DNA from 4 places in the Streptomyces sp. NPDC044106 genome. Region 1 is predicted to be linked to each of the others. Evidence: riboswitches for the same ligand, from Rfam matches in the RefSeq annotation. Region 1 holds a riboswitch; each other region holds the start of a gene.

What was found. Region 1 has a riboswitch for cyclic di-AMP ahead of AC07DI_RS26545 (M23 family metallopeptidase). Riboswitches for the same ligand answer to the same signal wherever they lie in the genome.
Region 2: another riboswitch for cyclic di-AMP. It lies ahead of AC07DI_RS14710 (transglycosylase SLT domain-containing protein); the one in region 1 lies ahead of AC07DI_RS26545 (M23 family metallopeptidase).
Region 3: another riboswitch for cyclic di-AMP. It lies ahead of AC07DI_RS05805 (transglycosylase family protein); the one in region 1 lies ahead of AC07DI_RS26545 (M23 family metallopeptidase).
Region 4: another riboswitch for cyclic di-AMP. It lies ahead of AC07DI_RS10335 (M23 family metallopeptidase); the one in region 1 lies ahead of AC07DI_RS26545 (M23 family metallopeptidase).

Annotation. Positions count from the first base shown of each region.
Region 1 is NZ_JBWKFZ010000014.1:265,305-272,258, reverse strand. Features, by position in the region: gene lhgO (L-2-hydroxyglutarate oxidase) at 1-459, shown strand, start outside; gene trmB (tRNA (guanosine(46)-N7)-methyltransferase TrmB) at 603-1,436, shown strand; gene AC07DI_RS26555 (PrsW family intramembrane metalloprotease) at 1,480-2,847, shown strand; gene AC07DI_RS26550 (aldo/keto reductase) at 2,851-3,795, opposite strand; gene AC07DI_RS26545 (M23 family metallopeptidase) at 3,849-4,928, opposite strand; cyclic di-AMP (ydaO/yuaA leader) riboswitch at 4,940-5,102, opposite strand; gene AC07DI_RS26540 (PP2C family protein-serine/threonine phosphatase) at 5,334-6,491, opposite strand; tRNA gene AC07DI_RS26535 (tRNA-Met) at 6,699-6,772, opposite strand; gene AC07DI_RS26530 (alginate lyase family protein) at 6,820-6,954, opposite strand, start outside.
Region 2 is NZ_JBWKFZ010000007.1:252,734-259,687, forward strand. Features, by position in the region: gene AC07DI_RS14695 (hypothetical protein) at 84-1,193, opposite strand; gene AC07DI_RS14700 (hypothetical protein) at 1,196-2,245, opposite strand; gene AC07DI_RS14705 (hypothetical protein) at 2,420-2,848, shown strand; cyclic di-AMP (ydaO/yuaA leader) riboswitch at 3,323-3,479, shown strand; gene AC07DI_RS14710 (transglycosylase SLT domain-containing protein) at 3,482-4,231, shown strand; partial or broken gene AC07DI_RS14715 (ABC transporter transmembrane domain-containing protein) at 4,713-5,345, shown strand; gene AC07DI_RS14720 (ABC transporter ATP-binding protein) at 5,602-6,318, shown strand; gene AC07DI_RS14725 (ABC transporter ATP-binding protein) at 6,315-6,954, shown strand, end outside.
Region 3 is NZ_JBWKFZ010000003.1:136,350-143,303, reverse strand. Features, by position in the region: gene AC07DI_RS05825 (nucleoside triphosphate pyrophosphohydrolase) at 1-431, shown strand, start outside; gene AC07DI_RS05820 (sel1 repeat family protein) at 474-2,429, shown strand; gene AC07DI_RS05815 (cytochrome P450 family protein) at 2,446-3,708, shown strand; gene AC07DI_RS05810 (transglycosylase family protein) at 3,861-4,940, shown strand; cyclic di-AMP (ydaO/yuaA leader) riboswitch at 5,135-5,335, shown strand; gene AC07DI_RS05805 (transglycosylase family protein) at 5,340-6,071, shown strand; gene eno (phosphopyruvate hydratase) at 6,416-6,954, shown strand, end outside.
Region 4 is NZ_JBWKFZ010000005.1:149,899-156,852, reverse strand. Features, by position in the region: gene AC07DI_RS10350 (bifunctional acetate--CoA ligase family protein/GNAT family N-acetyltransferase) at 1-565, opposite strand, end outside; gene AC07DI_RS10345 (HPr family phosphocarrier protein) at 721-1,002, shown strand; gene AC07DI_RS10340 (GntR family transcriptional regulator) at 1,109-1,801, opposite strand; gene AC07DI_RS10335 (M23 family metallopeptidase) at 2,041-2,844, opposite strand; cyclic di-AMP (ydaO/yuaA leader) riboswitch at 2,857-3,019, opposite strand; gene AC07DI_RS10330 (M16 family metallopeptidase) at 3,270-4,658, opposite strand; gene AC07DI_RS10325 (M16 family metallopeptidase) at 4,655-6,034, opposite strand; gene AC07DI_RS10320 (DNA gyrase/topoisomerase IV subunit A) at 6,258-6,954, shown strand, end outside.

The DNA.
Region 1 (6,954 bases):
CCCTTCCTCGGCGTGCACCTCACCCGGGGCATCGGCGGCGGCGTCCACGTGGGACCGAACGCGGTCCCCGCGCTGGCCAGGGAGGGGTACGACTGGTCGGTCATCCGCCCCCGCGAGCTCGCGGGGACCCTCGGCTGGCCCGGCTCCTGGCACATAGCGCGCCGCCACTGGCGGTACGGGGCGGGTGAGCTGCGCCGTTCGGCGTCCAAGTCCGCGTTCACCGAAGCGGTGCGCAGGCTGCTGCCCGCGGTGGGGCCGGACGATCTGGTGCCCGCGCCCGCCGGTGTCCGGGCCCAGGCGGTCCTGCGGGACGGCACGCTGGTCGACGACTTCCTGATACGCGAGGGCGCGCGCACGGTGCACGTACTGAACGCGCCGTCCCCCGCCGCCACCGCCTCCCTCCCCATCGGCAGGGAGGTCGCCCGCCGGGCGCTGGGCGCGTTGCGCGCCGCGGGCTGAGCGACGACCCTGGCCAGGAACAGGCAGCCGGGGAGCGGACAGGCAGCCGTGGACCGGACCCGGCTCGTGCAGCGGCTCCCGCAGCCGCTCCCGCAACGGCTCGTGCGCCCCCGCCCTCCGCCACCCCGTAAAATCGCCGCACTGTGTCTGACTCACCCCACACCCCCGAAACCCCGTCGCCGGACGCTGTCCGTGCCCCGCGCGCGGGTGGCCGTCCGCAGGCTCCGGCCCGGTTTCCCGGAGGGCCGTCGCCCGACCCCGCGGGGTCGCACCACGAGCGGCGGATCCGGAGTTTCCAGCCCCGGCGCAGCCGGGTGACCGCCAGCCAGGAGGACGCCCTGCGCCGGCTCTGGCCCACGTGGGGACTGGACATCGACGGCCTGCGCACGCTGGATCTCGCCGAGCTCTTCGGCGACGGCGAGACCCCCTCCGGCAAGCCCGTCGTCCTGGAGATCGGCTTCGGCATGGGCGAGGCCACCGCGAAGATGGCCGCCGCCGACCCGGACACCGGCATCCTCGCCGTCGACGTGCACACCCCCGGCCAGGGCAACCTCCTCGCCCTCGCCGAGCGGAACGGCCTGAGCAACGTCCGGGTGGCCAACGGCGACGCGATCATCCTGCTCCGCGAGATGCTCGCGCCCGCGTCCCTCGACGGCCTTCGCGTCTACTTCCCCGACCCCTGGCCCAAGGCCCGCCACCACAAGCGCCGTCTGATCCAGCCGGAGTTCCTGACGCTGGCCGCGCCCTCCCTCAAGCCCGGCGCGCTGCTGCACTGCGCGACCGACTGGGAGCCGTACGCCGAGCAGATGCTGGAGGTGCTCACCGCGCACCCCGACTTCGAGAACACCCAGGCCGACGGCGGGTACGCGCCGCGCCCCGCCTTCCGCCCCCTCACCCGCTTCGAGGGCCAGGGCCTCGACAAGGGCCACGTCGTCCACGACCTGCTGTTCCGCCGAGTCGCCCCTGCCCAGGGCTGAGGCACCGTCGCGGCCTGTCCCGTCCCTCGTTAGGGTCAACGGCGTGGCCACCGTTTCCCCGTATCCGATACCCCCCGAGGCGCCCGCCCCGGGGGCGCTGCGCCGCGTCCGCTGGTGGCAGCGGCGCGCGATACGCGTGGCCGCGCTCGTCACGCTGCTCGCCCTCTCGGGCCTGGTGATCCTCGCCCTGGTCAGGGAGCAGACCGGCACCGAAGGCTTCCTGGTCGGGCTCGGTCTCGCGACCGTGCCCGTGCCGCTGCTCGTCGCCGCCTTCCGCTGGCTGGACCGGGTGCAGCCGGGGCCCTGGCGGAACCTCCTCTTCTCCTTCTCCTGGGGAGCCTGCGCCGCCGCCCTCATAGCGATCGTCGCGAACAGCTTCGCGATCCGCTGGATAGCCACCGCCACCGCCGACCCCACCAGCGCCGACACCCTCGGCGCGACCGTCATCGCCCCGATCGTCGAGGAGAGCGCGAAGGCGGCGGCCGTCCTGCTCGTCTTCCTCTTCCGCAGACGCGACTTCACGGGGATCGTCGACGGCGTCGTCATAGCCGGGGTGACCGCGACCGGCTTCGCGTTCACCGAGAACATCCTCTATCTGGGCAACGCCTTCGTCACCGACCAGCTCAGCCGCGAAAGCGGCCTCGCCTCGGTGACGGCCGCGACCTTCTTCGTACGCGTCGTCATGTCGCCGTTCGCGCATCCGCTGTTCACGGTCCTGACCGGCATCGGCTTCGGCCTCGCCGCGTTCGCCGCCGAGCACCGGCGCCTGCGCCGCGCGCTGCTCCCGCTCGCCGGGCTGCTGCTCGCGATGGGCATGCACGCGCTGTGGAACGGCTCGGCGGTCTTCGGGCAGTACGGCTTCTTCACCGTGTACGCGGCCTTCATGCTCCCGGCGTTCGGGCTGCTGACCTGGCTGGCGATCTGGACCCGGCAGCGCGAACTGCGCACGATCCGGGCGGAGCTGCCCGGGTACGCCGCGGCCGGCTGGCTGACCCCGCCCGAGCCGTACGCGCTCGGCTCGATGCGCGCCCGCTCGCTGGCCCGCGACTACGCCTCGTACACCTGGGGCAAGGCCGCGGCCCGCACGGTCGCCGAGTACGAGACGTATGCGACGTCGCTCGCGCTCCTGCGCCACCGGGGCCGGCGCGGCCGGGCCGGGGCCGACTTCGTCGTACGCGAGCGTGAGCTGCTCGACAAGCTCTGGGAGCGCCGCGAGCCGGCCCGCCCCGCCCTCGCGTACGCAGCCCGCGCGACACTGCCGGTGCCGGTGATGCTCCCCGTGCCGTACGCGGCGTACGGGCACCTTCCGCCCGGCCTGCCCCCGTACCAGCCGCAGCCGCAGCCCTACCCGGCCTACGGCTACGGCTACGGCTACCCGACGGCGTACGACAATCCGTACCGCCGCCCCTGAGGGCTACGCGGAAGCCGCCGTGAGGCGCGCGGCCTCCGCCTCCGTGAGCTGGAGGTCCGCCACCGCGAGCAGCGCGGGCAGCTGCTCGACCGTGCGGGCGGAGGCGATCGGCGCCGCGACGGTGGGCTGGGCCGCGAGCCAGGCGAGCGCCACGGTCGCGACCTCGGCGCCGCGCTCCGCGGCGATCTCGTCGAGCGCGGTCAGGACGCGGTCGCCGCGCTCGGTGCCCGCGTACTCCTGGACGCGCCCGCTGCGCGCGCTCTCCACCCGCGCACCCGGGCGGTACTTGCCGGTGAGGAAGCCGGACGCGAGTGCGTAGTAGGGCACGGCCGCGAGGCCGGAGCGGGATGCGACCTCCTGGAGCGGGCCCTCGTAGGTGTCGCGGGAGACGAGGTTGTAGTGCGGCTGGAGCGCGACGTAGCGCGCGAGGCCCTCGCGGTCGGAGAAGTCGAGGGACTCCTGAAGCCGTTCCGGGGTGATGTTGGAGGCCGCGATCGCCCGCACCTTGCCGTCCCGCACCAGCTCGTCGAGGGTGCCGATGATCTCCTCGACGGGGACCGACGGGTCGTCGTAGTGCGTGTAGTAGAGGTCGATGTAGTCGGTGCCGAGACGGCGCAGGGACGCGTCGATGCCGCCCTTGACCGTGGCCGGGGAGAGGCCCTTGAAGTCGGGGTGGGCGCCGACCTTCGTGGCGAGGACGACGTCGGAACGGTTGCCGCGCTCGGCCAGCCACTCGCCGATGAGGGTCTCGGACTCGCCGCCCTTGTTGCCGTCGACCCAGGCGGAGTAGACGTCGGCGGTGTCGATGAAGTTGCCGCCTGCCGCGGTGTAGGCGTCGAGGACGGCGAAGGACGCCGCCCGGTCGGCGGTCCAGCCGAAGACGTTGCCGCCCAGGGCGAGCGGGGAGACCTCGAGTTCGGAAGCGCCGAGTGTACGGAGAGAAGTCATATGTCGCTCAACGTCCCCGACGGTATGCGAATTCCGTCAGGGACGAGGGTCGATCAGGGGTTCAGGCCCTTGCCCTGCAGCCAGGTCAGCGGGTCGATGCCCGTGCCGTCCGGGGTGTGGACCTCCATGTGCAGGTGGGGCCCGGTGACGTTGCCGGTCGCGCCGACGCGGCCGATGACCTCGCCCGTGGTGACCTTCTGGCCCGCGCTGACATTGAGCGAGGACTGGTGGCAGTACCAGACCTCCGTGCCGTCCTCGAGTTCGAGCACGGTGCGGTAGCCGTACGCGCCCGCCCAGCCGGCCTCCTTGACGGTGCCGGTGTGCACGGCCTTGAGCGGGGTACCCGTGGGAGCGGCGAAGTCCAGTCCGGTGTGGTGGCCCGAGGACCACATGGCACCGGCGTCACCGAAGTGTGAGGTGAGGGTGTACGACGAGGTGGGGATGGCGTAGCTCTTGGCGAGCTTGGCCAGGCGTTCGGCCTCGGCCTTCGCCTTGCGGGCCTCCTCCGCCTTCTTCTTCTTGGCGGCGGCCTCGGCGTCGGCCTTCTTCTCGGCGGCCCGCTGCTGGCCGGCGGCCTGCCGGGCGGCCTGCCGGGCGGTCGCGTCCTCGGCCGCGGTCCGTACGGCGGTGTCGGCCTGGTGCTGCTGGTTCTCGGCCTGCCGCATGATGCGGGCGCGCAGTGCCTCGCCCGCGTCGGTGGTGCCCTGCTCGGCGTCGGCGGTGCTGACACCGGCCGCGGTGAGCGGAGCCGCCGCGGCGGCGTTCGCCGTGGTGTCCGGGGAGCCGTCGGCCAGCAACGAGCCGACGCCGGGCAGCGACTCGGCGTCCGGCAGCGAGTCGGCGACGGTGTCCATGCCCGGCAAGTCGGGCATGGATATGGAGACCGGCGGCCTGCCGTCCTGCGCGGTGGCGATGCCGCCCGCGCCGACGGCGGCGATGACGCCCACGCCGAGGACGGTGGAGCTCCGGGCGAGCCCGCCACCGCTCTTCTTGTGCACACGGTGCCTGCCGCGGACGGGACGGACGGACTCCTCGGTGGGGTTCCACTCTTCGAAAGAGCCCTCGTCGTACGAGCCGAAGTCGTCGTCATTCGGTACGTACACGGCTTGGGGGGCAGGCCGGTTGGACGCCACTGGGGCGCGCTCCTTTCCTTCCTTCTCGCCTACCGGGTTAGCTGACGGGTTCGGAGCAGGAAGGTCTCCTACGAGCGTCTGGCGCGGGTGCACGGATGCACGAGGCGCAGAGGCCCGATTCACCCCAAGTTAGTGGTTCCCCGGCTCCCTTGCGGGATTAGGCGCGTGCGCGCGGAGCCGCCTCTAGTGACGGCTGGGACGACCGCGCTGCGTTATCGAACGTTAATAGACAGCGGGTCACTATTCCAAGCTGTTCCGATTGATCGTTAACGCTGTTCACCTGTACGTATGGGGACAGGAGTGGTCAGAACAGGGCGAGTTGACGACACTTCCTCACACCGGGCCGTGCACCGGAACTTCACACTCCCTTGACAACACGTCAGTTGTGATGCGGAGTGGCTCACTTCAATCACCGGCGGTGACGCCCGGATCTGTGACGTCCGGATCCCCCGCGACGGGCCGGCGCACCGCGAGCAGCGCCATGTCGTCGGTCATCCGGCCCCCGGTGTGCCGCCGCACCTCCTCCGCGAGCGCGGCGAGCAGGGCCCGCGGTCCCCCACGTCCGGGGAAGATCCGCCCGCCGAGCCGGGCCGCCGGATCGTAGAACTCCCCCGTCACGTCGCGCGCCTCCGACAGGCCGTCCGTGTAGAAGAGCAGCATCGCGCCGGGCGGGAACTCCGATTCGTCCGCCCGGTCCGGCCAGACCCCCAGATCGCCCATGCCGAGCGGCAGCGCGGGCTCGCTCGCCGACATGACGCACAGCCGGCCGTCCCCGCGCAGCAGCAGCGGCGCCGGGTGCCCCCGGTTGATCAGCCGTACGCGGCCGTCGGCGTGCCGGATCTCGGCGAGGACGGCGGTGGTGAACCCCTCGAACGCGTCGAGCCCGTCGCGCCGGGTGCCCTCGCGCGCGAGCGCCCGCTCCAGGCGCTGGGCCACCGCCTCCAGGGTGGTCTCCTGCTCGGCGGCCTCCCGGAAGGCGCCGATGACGACGGCGACCGCCGCGACCGCGCCCATGCCCTTGCCCCGTACGTCACCGACGATGAGCCGCACGCCATGCGGGGTGTCCTGCACCGCGTACAGATCGCCCCCGATGAACGCGTCGGCCTGCGCGGCCTCGTACCGCGCCGCGATGTCGAGCCCGCCGATGCGCGGGTCGGGCTCCGGCAGCACGGCGCGCTGGGTGGTCTCGGCGATGGAGCGGGCGTTGGCGAGCCGGTCGTTGCCGCGGCGGACGACGCGGTTGATGACGATGGCGAGGATTGCGACGGTCACCACGGTGATCACTTCGGTGACGGCCTCGACGCGGCTGTCGGCCCGGGCCCCGAAGTGCAGGAAGAGGACGGCGACGGTGGACGCGGCGCCGGTCAGGACGGTGCTGAGCAGCGAGTAGAAGGGGGCGGCGATCAGCGGGGCGGCCGTGTAGAGAGGGGCCGCGGTGAAGTCCGGCGGGGTCGCCGCGTCGTAGACGACGCCGACCAGCAGGAGCAGGAGCGGCAGGGCGCGGACGAACGCCCATTCGTGCGCGGAGGCACCCCTGTCGCCGGTTCCCGCTCGCTGCCCCACCGCTTGTCTCCCGCCGACTCCGCGCCCATCAACGCGCTCCACTCAGGGTTCCCCCGTCGGGGAGCGGGTGCGAGCCGGTGCGGTCCGACCGGGTTACGGAGGAGGGTCCCCAAGGCGCGCCCGGGGGAAGGGCCGGGAAAACACCTAGGACCCGGGAAAACACCTAGGGCCCGGAACCATTGCTGGTTCCGGGCCCTAGGTCTTGAGTAGCGGGGACAGGATTTGAACCTGCGACCTCTGGGTTATGAGCCCAGCGAGCTACCGAGCTGCTCCACCCCGCGCCGTTGAATGCAACTCTACGCCATCTGGAGGGGTGCGTCGAACCACTTCAGGCGTTGCCCGCGTGGGTGAGCGTCTCCCAGGCCACGAAGAGACCGTCCGTCCCCTCCGGCCGCCGGGCCACCGTGTACTTCTCGGTGTACGGCATTTCCAGATGCAGCCGCCCCCGCAGGTGGTTCAGGCC
Region 2 (6,954 bases), on a different contig from region 1:
CACCTGCCGGCCGGGAGCCCGCCGGCCGAGGAGCGGCAGCCGGGCAGTTCGTGAGGAAGGTCGCCGTGCTCGCGGAAGGCCCGTCACCCGAACCGCAGGACGCGCGGCGCGAACGCGCCCTCGGGACCGTCGGCGCGGCCGACCGACCACACCGTCGCCGATCCCGGCACCGGGGCGAGGCGCAGCGTCCGGGAGTCGCCCTCCCCGGCCACCGCCGGTTCGGCGTACTCGGTGAACGACTGCCCGTTCCAGGCCAGGAAGTCCGGCCCCGGGACGAGCGGCGGATAGCTGCCGGGCGGGCCCAGCTTCTGCGAGCGGGTCACCGATACCCAGGCCAGTTCGCCGGACGTACCGGGCGTCAGCGAGCTGACCGAGCCGAAGTCGGTGGGCACGGTCACCCGGTTCCACGCCTGCCCGTCCCAGCGGACGAGCAGGGGTGGGATCGGTTTGCCCACAGGACCGCCGACGAATCCGGCCGTGCCGCCCGCCCACACCTCCGTCTTCGAGACCGCAAGCACGCTGCCCACGGCCGAGCGCGGGAACCCGTCGACGATCGTCTGCTGCCACGCCTGCCCGTCCCAATGCGACACGGCCGCCCCCGATCCGGTGGCGCCCGCGGCCCAGGCGTCGTCGGCGGCCAGGACGTGCAGCCCGTTCACGTATCCCGGCGGCACCGGCAGATCCCGCCAGCCGCGCCCGTCCCTGCGCAGCAGCGCCTGCGCGCCGTTCCGCGAGCCGGTCAGCCAGGTCTCGCCGCCACCGGCGACGACCTCGCCCAGCACGACACCGCGCGGCGGCGGGCTCTCGGACCAGGCCTTGCCGTCGTGGCGGAGCAGGTGGGAGCCGCCCGTCGAGTCCCGGCCGACCGCCCAGACCGCGGCCGGTGAGGTCGCGGCGACGGACAGCAGCTCGCCCTGCCAGCGGACCCCCGGCAGACTCTCGCGCTGCCACGCGGTCCCGTCCCAGCGCAGCATCAGCGGGAAACCCGGCGCCGCACGGCCGACGGCGTCGGCCCCGACCGCCCACGCCCGGTCGGGGCCGAACGCCACGGCCTCGTTCAGCCCGGCCTGTGGGCGTACCTGCGCCGGGACCGGGACGTGCTGCCAGGACCGGGTCTCTGCCGCGGCCGTCGTCATGACGGTCACCAGGGCCAGGGCGACGGCGAGGGCCGCGACGAGCAGTCGACGCACCATGGTCAGCCTCCCAGCCGCTCGCTCATCAGATTCGGTTTCGAGCCGTAGATCTCGACGGTGCCGAAGGACAGCAGGGAGCGGCCGGTGCTCGTCAGCGCACGCGGTTGGACGTCGATGGCGTTCGTGCGTTCCGGGCCGTAGGAGAAGGCGGTACGAGCGCCGTCCACCCGCGCGTACTTCGACCGGAACGCGCGGTCGCTGCGCACCGGCAGCCACAGCGCGCCGTCGGGGCCGCGCACCGTGGCCTCGGTGTAGGTGTCACCCAGCGCCGGGTAAGTGGTGCGCCAGGCCCGCCCGTTCCAGGCCGTCAGGTAGGTGCGGGTCACGCCGTCGGTGTACTGGCTGCCGCCGATCGTGGCACGTCCTGACGGTTCGAGGAGGATCGTGTGCACGTTGCTGTTCGACGGCAGCGGCACCTTCGCGTCCCGCCACGCCGTGCCGTCCCACCGCAGAACGGCGGTCCCGGTGTCGGTGTCCGCCCAGGCCCAGGCGTCGGTCGCGGTACGCGCGGTGACGCCCATGAGGAACAGCACACCGTCCGGGGTGGGCCGGGTGGTCCAGCGGGCGCCGTCGTAGTGCAACACCTTCAGGCCGGTGTCGTCCTCACCGACGACCCAGGCCGCTCCCGGTACCGCGGTGAAGTCCTGGTACGTCCAGAGGGTCCGCGGCAGCGGAACTGTGCTCCAGCCGGTGGCCGACCGGCGCAGGATCTCCCCCTCCCCCGCGCGGTTGTGAAAGATCCACACTTCCTCGCCGACGAACTGCACCTTGCCGAGCCAGCCGGATTCGCCGACGCCGGGGAAGCTGGTGTCCCGGCTCCACTTCGCGCCGTCCCACCCGTACAGCATCGGCCGCATCCCGTCGGCGGCCTGCTCGTACCCGGTCGCCCACGCCTCGCCGGAACCGCGGGCGGCCAGATCGAGCACGGTCACCGGCGCGACCGCCGCCGGAACCGGCACCGCCGACCAGCCCGGCGTCACGGCCGAGGCCGGCGACACCGCGGTGACACACGCGATGACGAGGCAGACGATGACCACGCGGAGACCGTGCACAGGACCTCCCAAGGCCGCGAAGGGCGCTCAGCCTAGGGCGTCCGCCCAGCGGTGAACAGAGCTGAACGGGATTGTTCGGTGGCTCGGACCAGGCCTGACGAACAATCCGTGAGCCGGTGAGATCGTTCACGGATGCCTGACCGGTATCCGCCATCGAGCACCAGAAGGAGAACTGTGCTGACTCGCACGAAGCTCACCACCGCGCTGGCGGCAAGCGTCCTCACGGCCGGGATCATCGGCGGCGCCTCCGCGACCGCCGCACCGTCCGAGCGTCCGGCCACCCCGTCGGTGGGGCACGCGTCGGTCGCCTCCTGCCTCGGCGGGGACTGGTCGTACGACGGGTACAAGTACGCGCCCCAGGGCGACGGCTACTACGTGACCACCAACCGGTGCGACGACATCCAGGTCAAGCCGGACCGGGACACGAAGATGAAGCTCTGCTACCTGAAGAACCGGAACCCCGACAACAAGGTCTGCAAGGGCTGGGTCACGGCGAAGGCAGCCAAGTGGACCGTCCTCGGCAAGGACTTCAACGACGGCGTCTACTTCTACCTCGACTTCCCCAACTCCCCCTACCTCAAGACGGGGTGGGTCGCCGCCTGACGGCTTGACGTCTGCCCCCGCCTTTTCGGCGGGGGCAGCGCCATGTGCGGACCGGGCGGGGGGCATCGCCTCACCGTCCGGCGGACAGCAGTAGGACTATGTCCAGGTTTGAACCGTAATTTCATCTTTCCACCCTTTGGCACCCCATGTAGGCAACTGCCTGCTTTCGCGATGCGCCCGAGCGAAACGGCTCACATTCTGACGGCCCGTCGATTCCATTCCGGGCCGTATCCCATTCGGTGAATTGAGTCACACCGTCCGCCGTACCCCGCTCCGGGAATCTCCGCGCGCATTCCCGCGCCACTCCAGGAGAGTTGGGCTTTTGGATCAAAGGCGGCGAGGAGTTTCCGATCTTCAGCGACAGCCCTCACGCATTGCCGATGCAAATTCGTATCTTGTTCCGTCCTGTCTTTCTCGTCTAACGTCACCGCCAATCCGGATGGAACGCCGAATCCTGCCGCTGTCCGGAATCCCTTCCACCACTCACTTACGCCCGGCAGGAGCGGGGGACCCAGGTAAGCCGCCGACCCGGATTCCGGGACGGCTCGGGGTGAAGGCGCATTCACCGTGCGTCCGGACATCTCCCGTCCGAACCCGACAGCTCACCTCGCAGGCGACGGAGAGGAATGCGTCATGCCCGCAAAGGGAAAGCACCGCCGCCCCAAGTCGAGCCCGCTCACCCGGGGCATCGCCGCCGCGGGCACGGGCGGCGCCGTGCTCGTCCTGCCGGTGCTCGGCGCCACCACCGCCGCCGCGGCACCGGCCGACGGGGCCGCCAAGCCCACCGCGGCCCCGAAGACCTACGTCGTCCTCGCCGGCGACTCCCTCTCCAAGATCGCCAAGGAGCACTCCCTGAGCGGCGGCTGGAAGGCCCTCTACCAGCAGAACCGCGGCATTCTCGGCGACAACCCGGGGCTGATACACCCCGGCCTCAAGCTCACCCTCGGCAAGGACGACGCGGCCGGGACCGCCTCCAGGACGTCCGCCGAGCGGGCGGACCGCTCCGGCAACACCGACGCGCTCGCCGCCGATGCCCCCACCGCCCCGGCCGTGAGGTCCTACCCGAACGACCTCGACGGCTGGATCAGGGAATCGCTCGACATCATGGCCCAGCACGGCATCCCGGGCACCTATGAGGGCATTCACCGCAACGTCATGCGCGAGTCCTCCGGAAATCCGCTGGCCATCAACAACTGGGACGTCAACGCCATTGCGGGAACCCCCTCCAAGGGGCTCCTGCAAGTTATCGCCCCCACCTTCACCGCCTACCACGTGCCCGGCACTTCGCTGGACAGCTTCGACCCGGTCGCCAACATCACGGCCGCCTGCAACTACGCGGCCGACCGCTACGGTTCGATCGACAACGTGAACGGCCCCTACTAAAAGCGGGCCGGCGTCGCCGAATGGAAAGAACTCCAGAACTCGCCGATGCAAAGGGCGACTTCAAAAGGTGACAAGCCTTTCGTGCGTCGGTAGCACCTGGGTGCTACCGGCGTACGCGCCGGTCGGTGCGTGAATCGGGCGAGAGAGCCGACACTCGGCGGACGATTCCGCGGCGGCAGCCGGTGAGGATGACGGGCATGGACCCTGAACTCGCCACAGCCATCCCGCCGTTCACCGCCACCCACCCGCCGCTCGCCGACGCGCGCGCCGTCTCCGCCCGGTGAGGGAGGCAAGTCCGGCGCCGGGGCAGAGCCCGGCAGCGCTGCTGCGCCCGTACGCCCGGAGTTTCGCCGCCGTCGTCATCCTGCAGGTCGTCGGTGCCGTCGCGGGTCTCGCGCCGCTGCTCGCGGTCCTCGAGGTGGGGCGTGCCCTGCTGTCGCCGGGGCCGGTCGACCGCGGGCACGTCTGGTCGGCCGTGGCCGTGGGTGCGGCCGGGCTGTTCGTCCGGTTGCTGTGCACAGGCGCGTCGTCCGGGATCGGGCACGTCCTCGACGGCCGGGTGCAGCTCTCGTTCCGTCGGCAACTGGCCTCCCGGCTGGGGCGGGCGCCGATCGGCTGGTTCTCCCGGCGCCGCACCGGTGAGCTGGCCAAGGTGGTGGGGGAAGACGTCAGCGCCGTACACCCGTTCATCGCCCACGCCCCCGGTCAGCTCGTCTCGGCGTTCGTGGTCCCGTTGGTGTCGCTGGTCTACCTGTTCACCGTCGACTGGCGGCTCACCCTCATCACGCTCGTCCCCGTGCTGCTGGCGGTGGCGCTGGTTCCGCTGATGATGACACCGGCCCGGCTGCGCGAGCAGGAGGCGTTCGACGCGGCCATGGGACGGATCTCCAGCTCCGTCGTCGAGTTCGTGCAGGGCATCGCGGTGGTCAAGGCGTTCGGCGGATCCGGGCGTGCGCACCGCGAGTTCCGTGCCGCCGTGGACGACTTCACGGACACCTTCCACCGGTGGGTGCGCGGCCTCTCCAGGATCGCCGCGGGGATGCAGCTCGTCCTCTCACCGCCGTTCGTCCTGCTCGTCGTCCTCGTCGGCGGCGCCGCTCTGCTCACCGACGGCGCTCTCGCCCCGGCCGACCTGCTCCCCTTCCTGCTCCTTGGACTCGGCCTGACCGCGCCGGTGGAGGCACTCGGCCACGGTTTCGACGACCTGCAGGCCGCGAGGCGCGCGGTCGGCCGCATCCGCGACGTCCTCACCGTACGGCCGCTGCCGGAGCCCGAGCATCCCCTCGCCCCCCCAGGGCCACCGGGTGGAACTGCGAGACGTCCGGTTCGGCTACGAGGCCGGTCGCGAGGTGCTGCGCGGCATCGACCTCGTGCTGGAACCCGGCACGCTCACGGCGATCACCGGGCCCTCCGGCAGTGGCAAGTCGACGCTGGTCCAGCTGCTGCCGCGATTCTTCGACCCCACCCACGGCTCGATCCTCCTCGGCGGTGTGGACCTGCGCGAGCTGAGCGGCCGTGACCTCTACCGCACCATCTCCTTCGTCTTCCAGGACGTACGCCTGCTGCGCGCCTCCGTGGCGGAGAACATCGCGCTGGCGGTCCCGCACGCCGGCCCCGACGCCGTGACGCGGGCCGCCCGGCTGGCCGACATCCACGACCGGATCCTCGAACTCCCGCGCGGCTACGAGACGGTGATCGGCGAGGACGCCGGACTGTCGGGCGGCGAGGCGCAACGGATCGCCCTCGCCCGCGCGCTGCTCGCCGACACGCCCGTTCTCGTGCTCGACGAGGCGACCGCCTTCGCCGACCCGAAGACCGAGCAAGCGGTGCGCCGGGCCCTGGCGACGTCGGCGGGCCAGCGGACGGTCGTGGTCATCGCCCATCGCCCGGAGACCGTCGCGGACGCCGACATGGTGGTGATGCTGGACGACGGAAGGGTCGTCGAGCGCGGTCGGCCCAGTGAACTCCTGGCGAAGGGAGGGGAATTCGCCACGTTCTGGCGGCCTCCCCAGCCGCCGTCGGCGACCGCCGAGACGCCCCGGGACCAGCACGACGCACCCCTACCGCAAGGAGACGAGCCCCGATGATTCCGCTGCTGCTGCGTGTGCTGGGGCGCGAGTACGCCCGGCCGTTGCGTCGCGCCCTGGTGCTGATGACGACGGCCGCCGTGGCCGAGGGCCTCTCCTACGCCCTGCTGGTCCCCGTACTGCGCGCCCTGTTCGGGAGCACCCCCGAGGACGCCTGGCCCTGGCTGACCGCGTTCGGGGCCGCGACGGCGGCGTACGCCGTGCTGCGGTACCTCGGCGACCTCTCGGGGTTCCGCGTCGGGACCGCGCTGCTGCGCGGCATGTACGACCGTCTCGGGGACCACCTGGCCCGGCTGCCCATCGGCTGGTACGGCGCGGGCCGTGTCGGGGAGGTGTCCGTCCTGGCCGGTCGCGGCGTCCTGGACGCCATGGCCGTGATCGCCCATCTGCTGGTGCCGTTGATCTCCGCGGCCGTGACCCCCGCGACGATCGTCGTCGTGATGCTCACCGTCAGCTGGCAGCTGGGCCTTGCCGCGCTGGCGGCCGTACCGCTGGTGGTGGTGATCCAGCGGTGGACGGCGCGCTCGACGGCCGCGGGCGACGCGGAGCGCTCCGCACGCGACGACGAGGCCACCGGCCGCGTCATCGAGTTCCTCCAGGTCCAGCCGGTGCTGCGGGCCGGCGGGCGCGGGGCCG
Region 3 (6,954 bases), on a different contig from region 1:
ACGCGCGGATCGCCGAGGAGGGCTCCGGCGAGCCGGGTGAGGAGCCGTTCTCCATCGACGACGTGGCGGCAGGCATCGTCGAGAAGCTCATCCACCGCCACCCGCACGTCTTCGGCGACGACTCGGCGCAGACCCCCGAGGACGTCAAGGCGCACTGGCTGCGCACGAAGGCGCAGGAGAAGCGGCGCACCTCGGTCACCGAGGGCATCCCGCTCGGCCAGCCCGGCCTGGCCCTGGCCGCGAAGCTGGCATCGCGCGTACGCACGGCGGGACTTGAGGTCGACGTGCCCACCGGGGACGGCGTCGGATACGAGCTGCTCGCCCTGGCCCTGCGGGCCGAGTCCGAGGGCGTCGACCCGGAGACCGCCCTCCGCGCTGCCGCACGCGCCTACCGGGACGCGGTGCGGGCGGCGGAGGGGGCGGGCGCTTAGTACGGTTGCCCCCTCAAGCGGTACGAGGGCGTGGGGGCTTGTGTGGCAGCGGAGTTGGAGGTACTGGCCGCCGAGGCGGCCGACGTCCTCGTGGCGGCGATGCAGGGGGACGAGGACCGCTGGGAGACGACCCGGGACGCGTTCGTGATGTTCTTCCGGCACTCGCGTGTCGTGGGGGCCGACACCGACCTCGACGTCGACAGGATGCGCGCGACGAGGCAGACCGTGGACCCGGCACGGCTGCGGGCGGCCTGGGCCGGGGTCGTGCTCCATTGCCTGCGGACCGGCGGGCGGGTGCGGGAGGGCCGCCTGCGGCTAGTCATGGCCTCCCTGGACCTCGACTCCGGCCGTGCCCTGCCCCCGGCGGCCGGCGCCGAGCCCGGCACGGCCGACGCCACCGGGCACTTCGAGATCGACTACGCGCCCCCCGCCTGGTACACCCGGGCCACGAGCGCGGAGGACTCCGACGCACCGGCCGAACCCGCCGCGCGGAACTCCGTCACCGGCGGCGCGCAGAGCGCCGTCGTGCAGGCCGGCTCCATCCAGTCCCTCACCGTCAACGCGCCGCCCGCCCCGCCCACGCCCCCGCACACCGCCCCCGCCGACAGCTGGCCCCGCGTCGACCAGCTGCGCCGCCTGGGCCTCGGCGTGCGCCCCACCCGCCGCTTCACCTGGGTGAAGGCCCTGCCTCCCTACGTCGCACGGGACTGCGACGCGGAGCTGTCCGTCCTTCTGCGGCAGGCCGCGCACCACGGCGGCCTCGTCATCGTCACGGGCGCGCCCCTGTCCGGAAAGACCTCCACGGCGTGGGCGGCCCTGCGGGCGAGCGTGCCGGAGGACTCCCGGGTCTTCGTCGCGGGCGGCGGAACGGACCTGCGCGACCTGCCCGACCAGCTCCGGGGCCGCGACGCCACGGGCACCCACATCGTGTGGCTCGACGACCTCGACGGCCACCTCGCGGAGCCCGGCACCCCCGGTGTCCTCGCCCAGCTCACCCACGACCGCGTCCTGGTCCTGGCGACGATGCGGGACGAGGCGTACGACAGACATCGCTTCGGACAGCATCCGGGCGCCCGCGTGCTGAGCGTCGCGCAGACGGTCGAGGTCGCCGCCGAGTGGAGCGAGGCGGAGCTGGCGCGGCTCGCGACGGTCGACGACCCGCGCTTCACGGACGCCGTCCGGTGGCGCGGGGACCTGGGCATCACGGAGTTCCTCGCACTCGGCCCCGACCTGTGGGAGGAGTGGCGCAGGGCGCGGCGCGCGGGCGGGCGGCTGCTCGGACACCTCCTGGTGCGCGCCGCGATCGACCTCGCGCGGTGCGGGCTCACCCGGGGCGTCACGCCCAAGCTGCTGAGGCAGATCAGGCAGGAGTACGAGCCGGTGGCGGCCGACACGGCCGGGGAACCCTTCGAGGAAGCGCTCGCCTGGGCCACCGCGCCCCGGCACGGCGTGACCGGCCTGCTCGTACCGGGGGAGTGGCCCGGCACCTGGCGGGCGTACGGCTCGCTGGTCGCGGACGCGGCCCGCTCGGACCCGGCGGTGCCGGACCGCGTGTGGACCCGCGCGTACGAGGAGCTGGAGCCGCACGACCCGGCCGAGCTGGAGGGCCTGGTGGCCGCCTTCCGCGCGGCCCTGACGCCCCGCGCCGAGGGCGGGGACGCCCACGTCATGACGTGGCTCGGCCAGCTGGCCCAGGACGAGGGGGAGACGGAGAGCGCCGAGCACTGGTTCCGGGAGGCCGCGGACCGCGGGAACCCCCGCGCCGCCGCCGCGCTGGGCCACCTCCTCGCCACCCGCGTGGCCTACCCCGAGGCCGTCCCCTACCTCACGGCCGCCGCCGACGCGGGTGAGCCGGGGGCGGCGGCGCTCCTCGGCCAGGTCCACCAGCACCTGGCCGTCCACTACTTCCGCATCGCCGCGGCCGACGGCGACGAGGCGGCGGCCCACCGCCTCAAGGGCCTGCTGCGCCCGACCGGACGGGAACCGGATCCGCCCTAGGGATACCGTCGACCGCATGCACGACCAGCCGCCCCCGCAGCCCGAACTCTTCACCTGGGAGTTCGCCACCGACCCCTACCCGGCGTACGCCTGGCTGCGCGAGAACTCTCCCGTGCACCGCACCACGCTCCCCAGCGGGGTCGAGGCGTGGCTCGTCACCCGGTACGCGGACGCGCGCGACGCCCTCGCCGACCAGCGGCTCAGCAAGAATCCGGCGCATCACGACGAGCCCGCGCACGCCAAGGGCAAGACCGGCATCCCCGGTGAGCGCAAGGCCGAGCTGATGACGCATCTGCTCAACATCGACCCGCCGGACCACACCCGGCTGCGCCGGCTCGTCGCGAAGGCGTTCACGCCGCGCCGCGTGGCCGAGTTCGCGCCCCGCGTGCAGGAGCTGACGGACCGGCTCATCGACTCGATCGTCGCCGAGCACGGTGCGGGGCGGGGCGGCACCGACCTCATCCACGAGTTCGCCTTCCCCCTCCCCATCTACGCCATCTGCGACCTGCTCGGCGTCCCCCGCGAGGACCAGGACGACTTCCGCGACTGGGCGGGCATGATGATCCGCCACGGCGGCGGGCCCCGGGGCGGCGTGGCCCGCTCGGTGAAGAAGATGCGCGGCTACCTCGCCGAGCTCATCCACAGGAAGCGCCTCGACCCGGGCGACGACCTCATCTCCGGCCTCATCAAGGCCTCCGACCACGGCGAGCACCTCACCGAGAACGAGGCCGCCGCCATGGCCTTCATCCTTCTCTTCGCCGGCTTCGAGACCACCGTCAACCTCATCGGCAACGGCCTGTACGCGCTCCTCACCCACCCCGAACAGCGCGAGCGGCTGCAGCGGGCGCTGGCGGATGGCGACACCGGGCTCCTAGAGACCGGTGTCGAGGAACTGCTCCGCTTCGACGGGCCCGTGGAGCTCGCCACCTGGCGGTTCGCGACCGAGGCGCTCACCATCGGCGGCGAGGACATCGCCGCGGGCGACCCCGTCCTCGTGGTGCTCGCCGCCGCGGACCGCGACCCGGCCCGCTTCGACCGGCCCGACACCCTCGACCTTTCGCGCAGTGATAACCAACACCTCGGATACGGGCACGGAATCCACTACTGCCTCGGCGCCCCGCTGGCCCGCCTGGAGGGCAGGACCGCCCTCGCGACGCTGCTCAGACGCCTTCCCGACCTGCAACTCGCGGTGGAACCCGCCGATTTGCGGTGGCGTGGCGGGCTCATCATGCGGGGACTGCGCACGCTGCCGGTGGAGTTCACAGACGCACAGCGGTGACGGCCCGGCTGACGGGCCGTCACGACTGTGATGTTCACGTGATCTCCGCTGCATCGACTTGTGACAAGCGTTCGACTGCGGCTACGTTCACGACGACTTGGGCGCCCCCGGGCGCCCCAGCCGTTCGCTGCAGTCTCCTGAAAGGCAACCGCATGCTCTCCGGTCAAGGTCGTCACCGACGCCCCCGCCAGGCCCCGGCTCTCATCGTCGCGGCAGGCGTCACCGGATCAGCCATCGCCATCCCGCTGCTCGCCGCCACCAGCGCGAGCGCCGCCTCCACCGACACGTGGGACAAGCTCGCCCAGTGCGAGAGCGGCGGCGCGTGGAGCGCGAACCCCGGCAACGGCTATTACGGAGGACTCCAGCTCTCCCAGGAGACCTGGGAGAGCCACGGCGGCCTCGCCTACGCGCCCAGCGCCGACCAGGCCTCCAAGTCCCAGCAGATAGCCGTCGCCGAGAACGTCCTCGACGCGAAGGGCACCGCCGCCTGGCCGAGCTGTGCCCCGATCGCCGGACTCACCGACGGCGGCGCCGCGGCCGACGTCGACCCGGGCGCCCCCATCGAGCAGGAGCCGTCCGGCTCGTCGGACTCCTCGGACTCCAAGGCTCCCAAGGATTCGGCGGACGCCAAGGGGTCCAAGGACTCCGAGAAGAAGGACGAACGGTCCGACGAGCCCTCGGACCCGGCGGGTTCGGCGGACGCGGCGGATTCGGACGACCCCTCCGACGACGCGAGCGACACGCCCGGGACCGACGCCGACGCGCGAGAGAAGAATCACGACGAGTCCGGCGAAAAGGATGGCAAGGGCGGTAAGTCCGGTACGGACGCCGATCCCGGCAAGGGCGGGGCGGACGAGGAGGACGGCGAGGGCGGCCCGGACGGCTCGGGCAAGTCCGGCGGCGAGGGCGGCACTTCGCCCGGCTCCGAGGGCGCGACGGCCCCCTCGGAGGGCTCCGACGGCTCCTCCGGTCGCCACCGCGGCGACCGCGCGGACGAGAGCGAGAGCGCCGGCGGCCGTCCCGGACGGCACGCCTCGCGCGGCGAGGAGCGCACCGGCGCGGTCGCCGACGGGACGTACACGGTGCGTTCGGGGGACAACCTCTCGCGCATCGCGGACGACCTCGACGTGAAGGGCGGCTGGCACGAGCTCTACACCGAGAACAAGAAGACCGTCGGCACCGACCCGGACCTCATTCTTCCCGGTCAGAGCCTCGATCTGGGCGAAAAGTAACGGTAGTTGACGAAGAGTCGGCCGGGGCCTTCGCGTCATATGCCCGGTTTGGCGTAAGTGAGACATGGGTCTCAGAAGCCGTGATCGTCTTTGAAATTGTGTGGAAGACGTGATTACCGTCGTCACCGCTCGCCACTGGTGAGCCCCGCCGGTCGGTACGCCGAATCCTGCCAACGGCCGGACGGGAACAGTCGTCGCTTCGAGCGCCGTGGGCAGGAGCGGGGGAACCAAGGTTTGCGCCGGTTCCGTCCGTCGAGCGGCTGAGCAGCCATCAGGCTGCGCCGCGGGACGGACGGGAACGGCTAGGGGTGAAGTCGCGCTCAAGGAGGGCGACCGGGCAACCACATCGGCCCGAACCCGACAGCTCACCTCGCAGGCGTCGGTGTAGGGGATCAACTCATGCTGCTTTCCGGCAAGGGCAAGCACCGTCGCCCGTCCAAGGCCACCCGTGTCGCCACGCTCGTCGGCGTGACCGGCGCCGCTGTCGCCGCCCCGCTGATGGCGGCCGGTTCGGCCAACGCCGCCACCGGCCAGGAGTGGGACGCCGTCGCCCAGTGCGAGTCCGGCGGTAACTGGTCCATCAACACCGGCAACGGTTACCAGGGTGGTCTGCAGTTCTCGCCCTCCACCTGGGCCGCGTACGGCGGTACGAAGTACGCGCCGACCGCCGACAAGGCCTCCAAGGCCCAGCAGATCGAAATCGCCGAGAAGGTCCTCGCGAGCCAGGGCAAGGGCGCCTGGCCGTCCTGCGGCGTCGGCCTCTCGGGCGCCTCGCCCAGCAGCGGCGGCGGCTCGCAGACGCAGGCCCCGCAGCAGCAGCGCCAGCAGAAGCCGCAGCCGCAGACGCAGCAGCAGGCTGCGCCCAAGCAGCAGGCGGCTCCGCAGCAGCAGGCCGCTCCGAAGCCGCAGCCCGCGCCGCAGACCGAGTCCAAGAAGACCGTCGAGACCCCGACCGGCAAGACGGTCAAGAAGGGTGACGGCGAGTACAAGGTCAAGACGGGCGACACCCTGTCCAAGATCGCCGAGTCGCACCACGTCAAGGGCGGCTGGCAGAAGGTCTACAAGCTGAACGGCGACATCATCAGCGACGCCGACTTCATCTACCCGGGCCAGCAGCTGCACCTCAGCTAGTCGCTGCGGCCCCACCCGGCCGTGCTTCGGCGGACGCACGGCCGCCCCCGTCCCCACGGGCTCCCCGCCCCGGTGCGCGTATCCCCCGTACGCACCGGGGCGGGGCCATGTCCGCCGCCGGAAACGTCCCCGGACGCGTCGCGACCGACGACTCCGTGTTCGCCGCGTGTTCGCTACTAGCGAGTAGAAACGTGGTCCTCCGTCCTGATTCCCGGGGATTTGGCCTCTTGTCCGTCCCACGGGACGGGCGGTCGGCTGGCTGAAGGCCCGGAGCCGGTTAGGCTCAGGAGACGCAGGGCCGAAGCGGCTCGCGTAAACGCGTCACATCCCAGAAGGAGATGCTCGTGCCGTCCATCGACGTCGTCGTAGCCCGGGAAATCCTGGACTCCCGAGGCAACCCCACGGTCGAGGTCGAGGTCGGCCTCGACGACGGCAGCACCGGTCGTGCCGCCGTCCCGTCCGGTGCCTCCACCGGTGCCTTCGAGGCCATCGAACTCCGTGACGGTGACCCCAACCGTTACCAGGGCAAGGGCGTCGAGAAGGCCGTCCTCGCCGTCATCGAGCAGATCGGCCCGGAGCTGGTCGGCTACGACGCCACCGAGCAGCGCCTGATCGACCAGGCCATGTTCGACCTGGACGCCACCGACAACAAGGGCTCGCTCGGCGCCAACGCCATCCTCGGCGTCTCGCTCGCCGTCGCGCACGCCGCCTCCGAGGCCAGCGACCTGCCGCTGTTCCGCTACCTCGGCGGCCCGAACGCGCACCTGCTGCCCGTCCCGATGATGAACATCCTGAACGGCGGGTCGCACGCCGACTCGAACGTCGACATCCAGGAGTTCATGATCGCGCCGATCGGCGCCGAGTCGTTCTCCGAGGCCCTGCG
Region 4 (6,954 bases), on a different contig from region 1:
GCTCCAGGCCGAATTCCAGGCGGACGACGCCGTCCTCGAAGCTGCGCTTCTGCTGGTAGCCCGCGTCCGTGAACACCTTGATCATCTTGGTGTTGGCGGGCAGCACCTCGGCCGCGAACCGGCGGATGCCGCGCTCCCTGGCGACAGCCGCGATGTGTTCGAGGAGCGTGGAGGCGACGCCCCGGCCCTGGTGGGCGTCCTGTACGAGGAAGGCGACCTCGGCCTCGTCGGCGGGCGCGCTGGCGGCCATGCCGCGCTCGTCGATGCGGTCGTAGCGCACGGTGGCGATGAACTCGCCGCCCACCGTGGCCGCGAGCCCGACCCGGTCCACCTGGTCGTGGTGGGTGAAGCGGTGCACGTCCTTGGCGGAGAGGCGGGGGTAGGGCGCGAAGAAGCGGTAGTACTTCGACTCGTCGGACACCTGCTCGTAGAAGCTGATCAGACGGTCCGCGTCCTCGGCCGTGATGGGCCTGATCCGGGCGGTCCCCCCGTCGCGCAGCACCACATCGGCTTCCCAGTGGGAGGGGTAGTCGTGCCGATCCTGCTGATCCGACGCGGTCTGCATGGGGCCCAGGGTACGGGTCGCGCCGCCGTCGGGGCCGGGGCAGGCTAGGACGGGTCAAAGGCGGCCGGGAGCAGGACTTACGTCCGACAGAGCACCCGCGACGGCATGAGACACTGGTCTAGACAAGTGTGAGACACCTGGAAGGGCAGCAACACATGGCTGAGCGCCGCGTCAACGTCGGCTGGGCCGAGGGCCTTCACGCCCGACCCGCCTCCATCTTCGTCCGTGCGGCCACGGCCTCCGGCGTCCCCGTGACGATCGCCAAGGCCGACGGCAACCCGGTCAACGCCGCCTCGATGCTCGCGGTGCTCGGCCTGGGTGCCCAGGGTGGCGAGGAGATCGTGCTCGCCTCCGACGCCGAAGGCGCGGACGCCGCCCTCGACCGGCTGGCGAAGCTGGTCTCGGAGGGGCTCGAGGAGCTTCCGGAGACGGTCTAGGACACATTCCTGGAAAATGCGCCGATGGGGTCGCCCGGAATTCCGGGCGACCCCGTCGGCGTTTACGCGTGATGGATTGGCTCGCTCTTTGTATACGGCGTCTCCGTTAATTCCGGAGGCTCACCGTATTTACGGCATGTTGCGAATTCCTCACGCGCTCGGGTCCTGGCCGTCCCCCGTGACGCAGGCGGTGGGTGGCCGCCACCCGCGCGGCGTGCGCGGCGGTGAGCGCCCTGGCGCGCTCGGCGTCCCCGCGGGCGACCGCGTCCAGGACCTCGGCATGCTCGGACCAGGACTCGGCCGGCGCCGCCGGACGGTCGACGACGTACATCCAGGCGGTCTTCTGCCGGAGCTGGGTCAGCAGCGCGCTGAGGCCGGGGCTGCCGGACGCCTGGGCGAGCGTCTCGTGGAACCAGCCGCCCAGGGACCGCAGATCCTCCCCCTGGCCACTCCCGGCGCGCTCGCGGCCCATCCTGACGAGACCGCGCAGGACCTTGAGGTGGGCGTCCGTGCGGCGCTGCGCGGCGCGTGCCGCGGCGAGCGGTTCGAGCAGCGTCCGGACCTCGAGGAGGTCCGCCGCCTCCTGCTCCGTGGGCTCCGCGACACAGGCACCCGCATGTCTGCGGGTGACGACGAACCCCTCGGCCTCCAGGGTGCGCAGGGCCTCGCGGACCGGGACGCGCGAGACGCCGTAGCGGCGCGCGAGGAGGTCCTCGGTGAGCCGGCCGCCTCTTTCGTGGACACCGGCGACAATGTCGTTCCGAATGGCCGTGCATACCGAATGCGCGGGAACACGCATGACCGGACCTCCGCCTTCATCCCCGCGAAACGCGGTCGACCGACGCTCGTTCAGTGACTCTATTGCAGAGCGTCGGAATTTCCGACGGCGGTCCGGAATTCGTGGATATCTTTTGGCCAAGGGCCCTGCGAGGAGAGTTCCGGGGGTCCGGGGATGCGGAGGGGCGCAAGGACGAAAGCCCCGGCTCGGGAGGAGCCGGGGCTTTCGTGGAGTGCTGCGGGAGCCGTGCAGTCCGTCGCTCAGACGTTGACGCCGTGCGAGCGGAGGTAGGCGATCGGGTCGATGTCCGAGCCGTACTCCGGGCCGGTGCGGGCCTCGAAGTGGAGGTGCGGGCCGCTGGAGTTGCCGGTGGAGCCGGAGAGGCCGATCTGCTGGCCCGGGGTGACCGTCTGGCCGACGGTGACACCGAGGGACGACATGTGGCCGTACTGGGTGTACGTACCGTCGTTCATCTTGATGACCACGTTGTTGCCGTAGGCGCCGCCCCAGCCCGCCTCGACCACGGTGCCGGAGCCGACCGCGTGGACGGCGGTGCCGGACGCGGCATGGAAGTCGATGCCGGTGTGGCTGCCGGAGGACCACATGGCGCCGCCGGTCTGGTAACCCGTGGAGACGTACGAGCCCGCGACCGGGGCGACGTAGGTGTTCAGGCGCTTGCGCTCGGCCTCGCGGGCGGCGCGCTCCTTGGCCTTGCGCTCCTTCTCGGCCTTCGCCTTCGCCTCGGCCTCGGCCTTGCGCTTCTCCTCCGCGGCCTTCTTCTTGGCGGCCTCTTCGGCCTTCTGGGCGGCAGCGGCGTCGTCGGCGGCCTGGCGCTGCGCGGCGGCCTGCGCGTCGATGCTCTCGGCGAGCGAGTCGCCGACGGATATCGCCTGGGTGAGGCCGGTGTGCTCGACGGCCGCTTCGTCGGCGGCGGCCAGCGCGGGGGCGGCGAGGCCTCCGATGACACCGGTGGTGGTGAGCGCCGCGACACCGGCGACGTTCGCGGTGGTCCGCGTGAGGCGGCTCGGACGACGGTGCTTCCCGGTGGCACGGGTGAACGCCATGTGGCGGGTGATCCTTTCCTTCCCTCTCGCCTACCGGGTTAGCTGACGGGTTCGGAGCAGGAAGGTCTCCTACGGGTCCCTCACCTCGCGGCAAGGTGCCCGATTCACCCCAGGGGACATGTGGGTCCCCGGCTCCCCTGGCTCGCGCCGTACGGGGACTCGGCGATGACTGTCCGGTGCCGCGGATGCGGCGTGGTGCGCGACGAACAGCCGGACCGACGCTAAACGGGGCCTCTTTCAATCCACAAACAGAACGCGACTTTTGTAGCGCACGCCACACGGCAGACAGGCAACCACCATATGAATCCGGACATATGAGGACCCCGGCGGCCGAAGCGGTCGCCGGGGTCCCGAAATGTCCTGACTGTCACTCAGTCCACGCGGGCCTCACTCGGCCCGGGACCTCGCTCGGCCCGGAACCACACTCAGCCCGTGACCACGCTCACGTCGCCGATCCCGAGGGCCCTGACGGGCTCCTCGATCGTCGCGGCGTCCCCGACGAGGATCGTCACCAGGCGGTCCTCGGGGAAGGCGTTCACGACGGCCGCGGTGGCCTCCACGGTGCCGGTGTCGGCCAGCCGCCGGTACAGCTGCGCCTGGAAGTCGTCCGGCAGGTTCTGCTCGACCTGGTCGGCGAGCGTGGCCGCGACCGAGGCGGCCATCTCGTACTTGAGCGGGGCGACGCCCACCAGATTCTGCACGGCCACGTCGCGCTCGGCGTCGGTAAGGCCCTCGGCGGCGAGGGTGCGCAGCACCTTCCAGAGGTCCCCGAGCGCCGGCCCGGTGTTCGGGGTGTCCACGGAGCCGCTGATGGCGAGCATCGCGGCGCCCGTCCCGTCCGGCGCCGAACGCAGCACCTGGCTGAACGCCCGCACCCCGTAGGTGTATCCCTTCTCCTCGCGCAGCACCCGGTCGAGGCGGGAGGTGAGGGTGCCGCCGAGGCAGTACGTGCCGAGGACCTGGGCCGGCCAGACGCGGTCGTGCCGGTCGGCGCCGACGCGGCCGATCAGCAGCTGCGTCTGGACCGCTCCGGGGCGGTCCACGATGACGACGCGGCCGTGGTCGTCGGCGGTCACCTGCGGTACAGGGCGCGGCTCGCCCGCGGAGCCGGTCCAGGCGCCGACGGTGTCCTTGAGGACGGCGTCCAGGTCGATTCCGGTCAGGTCGCCGACCACGACGAGGGTGGCCGTGGCGGGCCTGACGTGCTTCTCGTAGAAGGCGCGCACCGCCGCCGAGTCGATGGCCGCGACCGTCTCCTCGCTGCCCTGGCGCGGACGGGACATGCGCGAGGTCGGCGGGAACAGCTGCTTGGAGAGCTCCTTGGCGGCGCGGCGCGCCGGATTGGCGGCCTCGTGCGGGATCTCGTCCAGGCGGTTGCGTACGAGCCGTTCGATCTCGCCGTCCGCGAAGGCGGGGGCCCGCAGGGCGTCGGCGAGCAGGCCGAGCGCCTTGGGGAGCCTGGAGACCGGGACCTCGAGGGAGACCCGCACGCCCGGGTGGTCGGCGTGCGCGTCGAGCGTGGCGCCGCAGCGGTCGAGCTCGGCGGCGAACTCCTCGGCGGAGTGCTTGTCAGTGCCCTCGTTGAAGGCCCTCGCCATGATCGTGGCGACGCCGTCGAGGCCTTCGGGCTCGGCGTCGAGCGGCGCTTCGAGGTGGATCTCGACGGCGACGACCTGCTGGCCGGGGCGGTGGCACCGCAGCACGGTGAGGCCGTTGGGCAGCGTGCCGCGCCGGGGTGCCGGGAAGGCCCAGGGCTTGGCCGCGCCCGCCTGGGGCTGTGGGTGGAACTGCATCGTCGTCGCGGCCTCGGTCACTTCGCCGCCTCCTCTTCCTCGGCGTACTCCATGCCCTTTTCGCCCTCTTCGCCTTCTTCGCCGTCGTCGGCGACGGTCACGGGTTCGTAGACGAGCACCGCGCGGTTGTCCGGTCGCAGGCGCGCCGCGGCGACCTCCTGGACCTCTTCCGCGGTGACGTCGAGGACGCGCTGCACGGCGGTCAGGGCGAGCTGCGGGTCGCCGAACAGGACGGCGTACCGGCAGAGTTCGTCGGCACGGCCCGCGACCGTACCGAGCCGGTCCAGCCACTCGCGCTCCAACTGCGCCTGGGCGCGCTCCATCTCCTCCGGAGTGGGGCCTTCCGCGGCGAGGCGGGCCAGCTCCTCGTCGACGGCGGCCTCGATGACGGGGACCTCCACGTCGCCGGAGGTCTTCACGTCCAGCCAGCCGAGCGAGGGCGCCCCCGCGAGGCGCAGCAGACCGAACCCGGCGGCGACGGCGGTGCGGTCACGGCGCACGAGGCGGTTGTACAGCCGGGAGGACTCGCCGCTGCCGAGGACGGTGAGGGCGATGTCGGCCGCGTCGCACGCGCGCGTGCCGTCCTCGGGGAGGCGGTAGGCGGCCATCAGGGCGCGGGCCGGCACATCCTCCTCGACGACCTCACGCAGCTCCTTGCCGATGCGCTCGGGCAGGGCGCCGTCGCGCGGCGGCTGCTTGCCGTCGTGGCCCGGGATCGAGCCGAAGTACTTCTCGATCCAGGCGAGCGTCCGCTCCGGATCGATGTCGCCGACGACCGAGAGGACGGCGTTGTTCGGCGCGTAGTACGTGCGGAAGAACGCGCGCGCGTCCTCCAGGGTCGCCGCGTCGAGGTCGGCCATGGAGCCGATCGGCGTGTGGTGGTAGGGGTGGCCCTCCGGGTACGAGAGGGCGGTCAGCTTCTCGAAGGCCGTGCCGTACGGGACGTTGTCGTAGCGCTGGCGGCGCTCGTTCTTGACGACGTCGCGCTGGTTGTCCATCGACTCCTCGTCGAGCGCCGAGAGCAGCGAGCCCATCCGGTCGGCCTCGAGCCACAGGGCCAGCTCCAGCTGGTGGGCGGGCATGGTCTCGAAGTAGTTGGTGCGCTCGAAGCTCGTCGTGCCGTTGAGCGACCCGCCCGCGCCCTGGACCAGCTCGAAGTGGCCGTTGCCGTGCACCTGCTTCGAGCCCTGGAACATCAGGTGCTCGAAGAGGTGGGCGAGGCCGGTAAGCCCCTTGACCTCGTGGCGGGAGCCGACGTCGTACCAGAGGCAGACCGCGGCGACCGGGGTCAGGTGGTCCTCGGAGAGCACCACGCGCAGGCCGTTGGCCAGCCGGTGCTCGGTCGCTGTCAGGCCGCCGGAGCCGGCCTCGGCTGTGGCCGTGTGACCCATGGGCATGTACGTCCCTTCGATCGCTGGATCATCGCTGGATCAGAACAATTGCTGCCAGTCCTGCCACTGTATGCAAGCGTGTCAGCACCTGACGAAGTTCCCGCTCCGCCCTCGGCGTAGTCACGTGTGACGCCCCCGGTGCACGGGTCGTGGTCTGCGATGTCAGTGGGACAGTCCACAATGGTCGGCGTCAGAACCCGCACATGTTGGTGAAGGAGCCGCAGCAGCGATGGCCCGCCGCAGCACGAAGACCCCGCCGCCCGACGACTCGTACGAGGAGAAGATCCTCGACATCGACGTCGTCGACGAGATGCAGGGCTCCTTCCTCGAGTACGCGTATTCGGTCATCTATTCCCGCGCCCTGCCGGACGCCCGCGACGGCATGAAGCCGGTGCACCGCAGGATCGTCTACCAGATGAACGAGATGGGCCTGCGCCCCGACCGCGGCTATGTGAAGTGCGCCCGCGTCGTCGGCGAGGTCATGGGTAAGTTGCACCCGCACGGCGACGCGTCGATCTACGACGCCCTGGTGCGCATGGCCCAGCCCTTCTCGATGCGCCTCCCCCTGGTGGACGGCCACGGCAACTTCGGCTCGCTCGGCAACGACGACCCGCCGGCCGCCATGCGGTACACCGAGTGCCGGATGGCCGACGCCACCTCCCTGATGACGGAGTCGATCGACGAGAACACCGTCGACTTCGAGCCGAACTACGACGGGCAGGAGAGGGAGCCGACCGCTCTCCCTGCGGCCTACCCGAACCTCCTGGTCAACGGCGCGTCCGGCATCGCGGTCGGCATGGCGACGAACATGCCGCCGCACAACCTCGGCGAGGTCATCGCCGCCGCCCGCCACCTGATCAAGCACCCCGGGGCCGACCTCGAGACCCTGATGAAGTACGTGCCGGGCCCCGACCTGCCCACGGGCG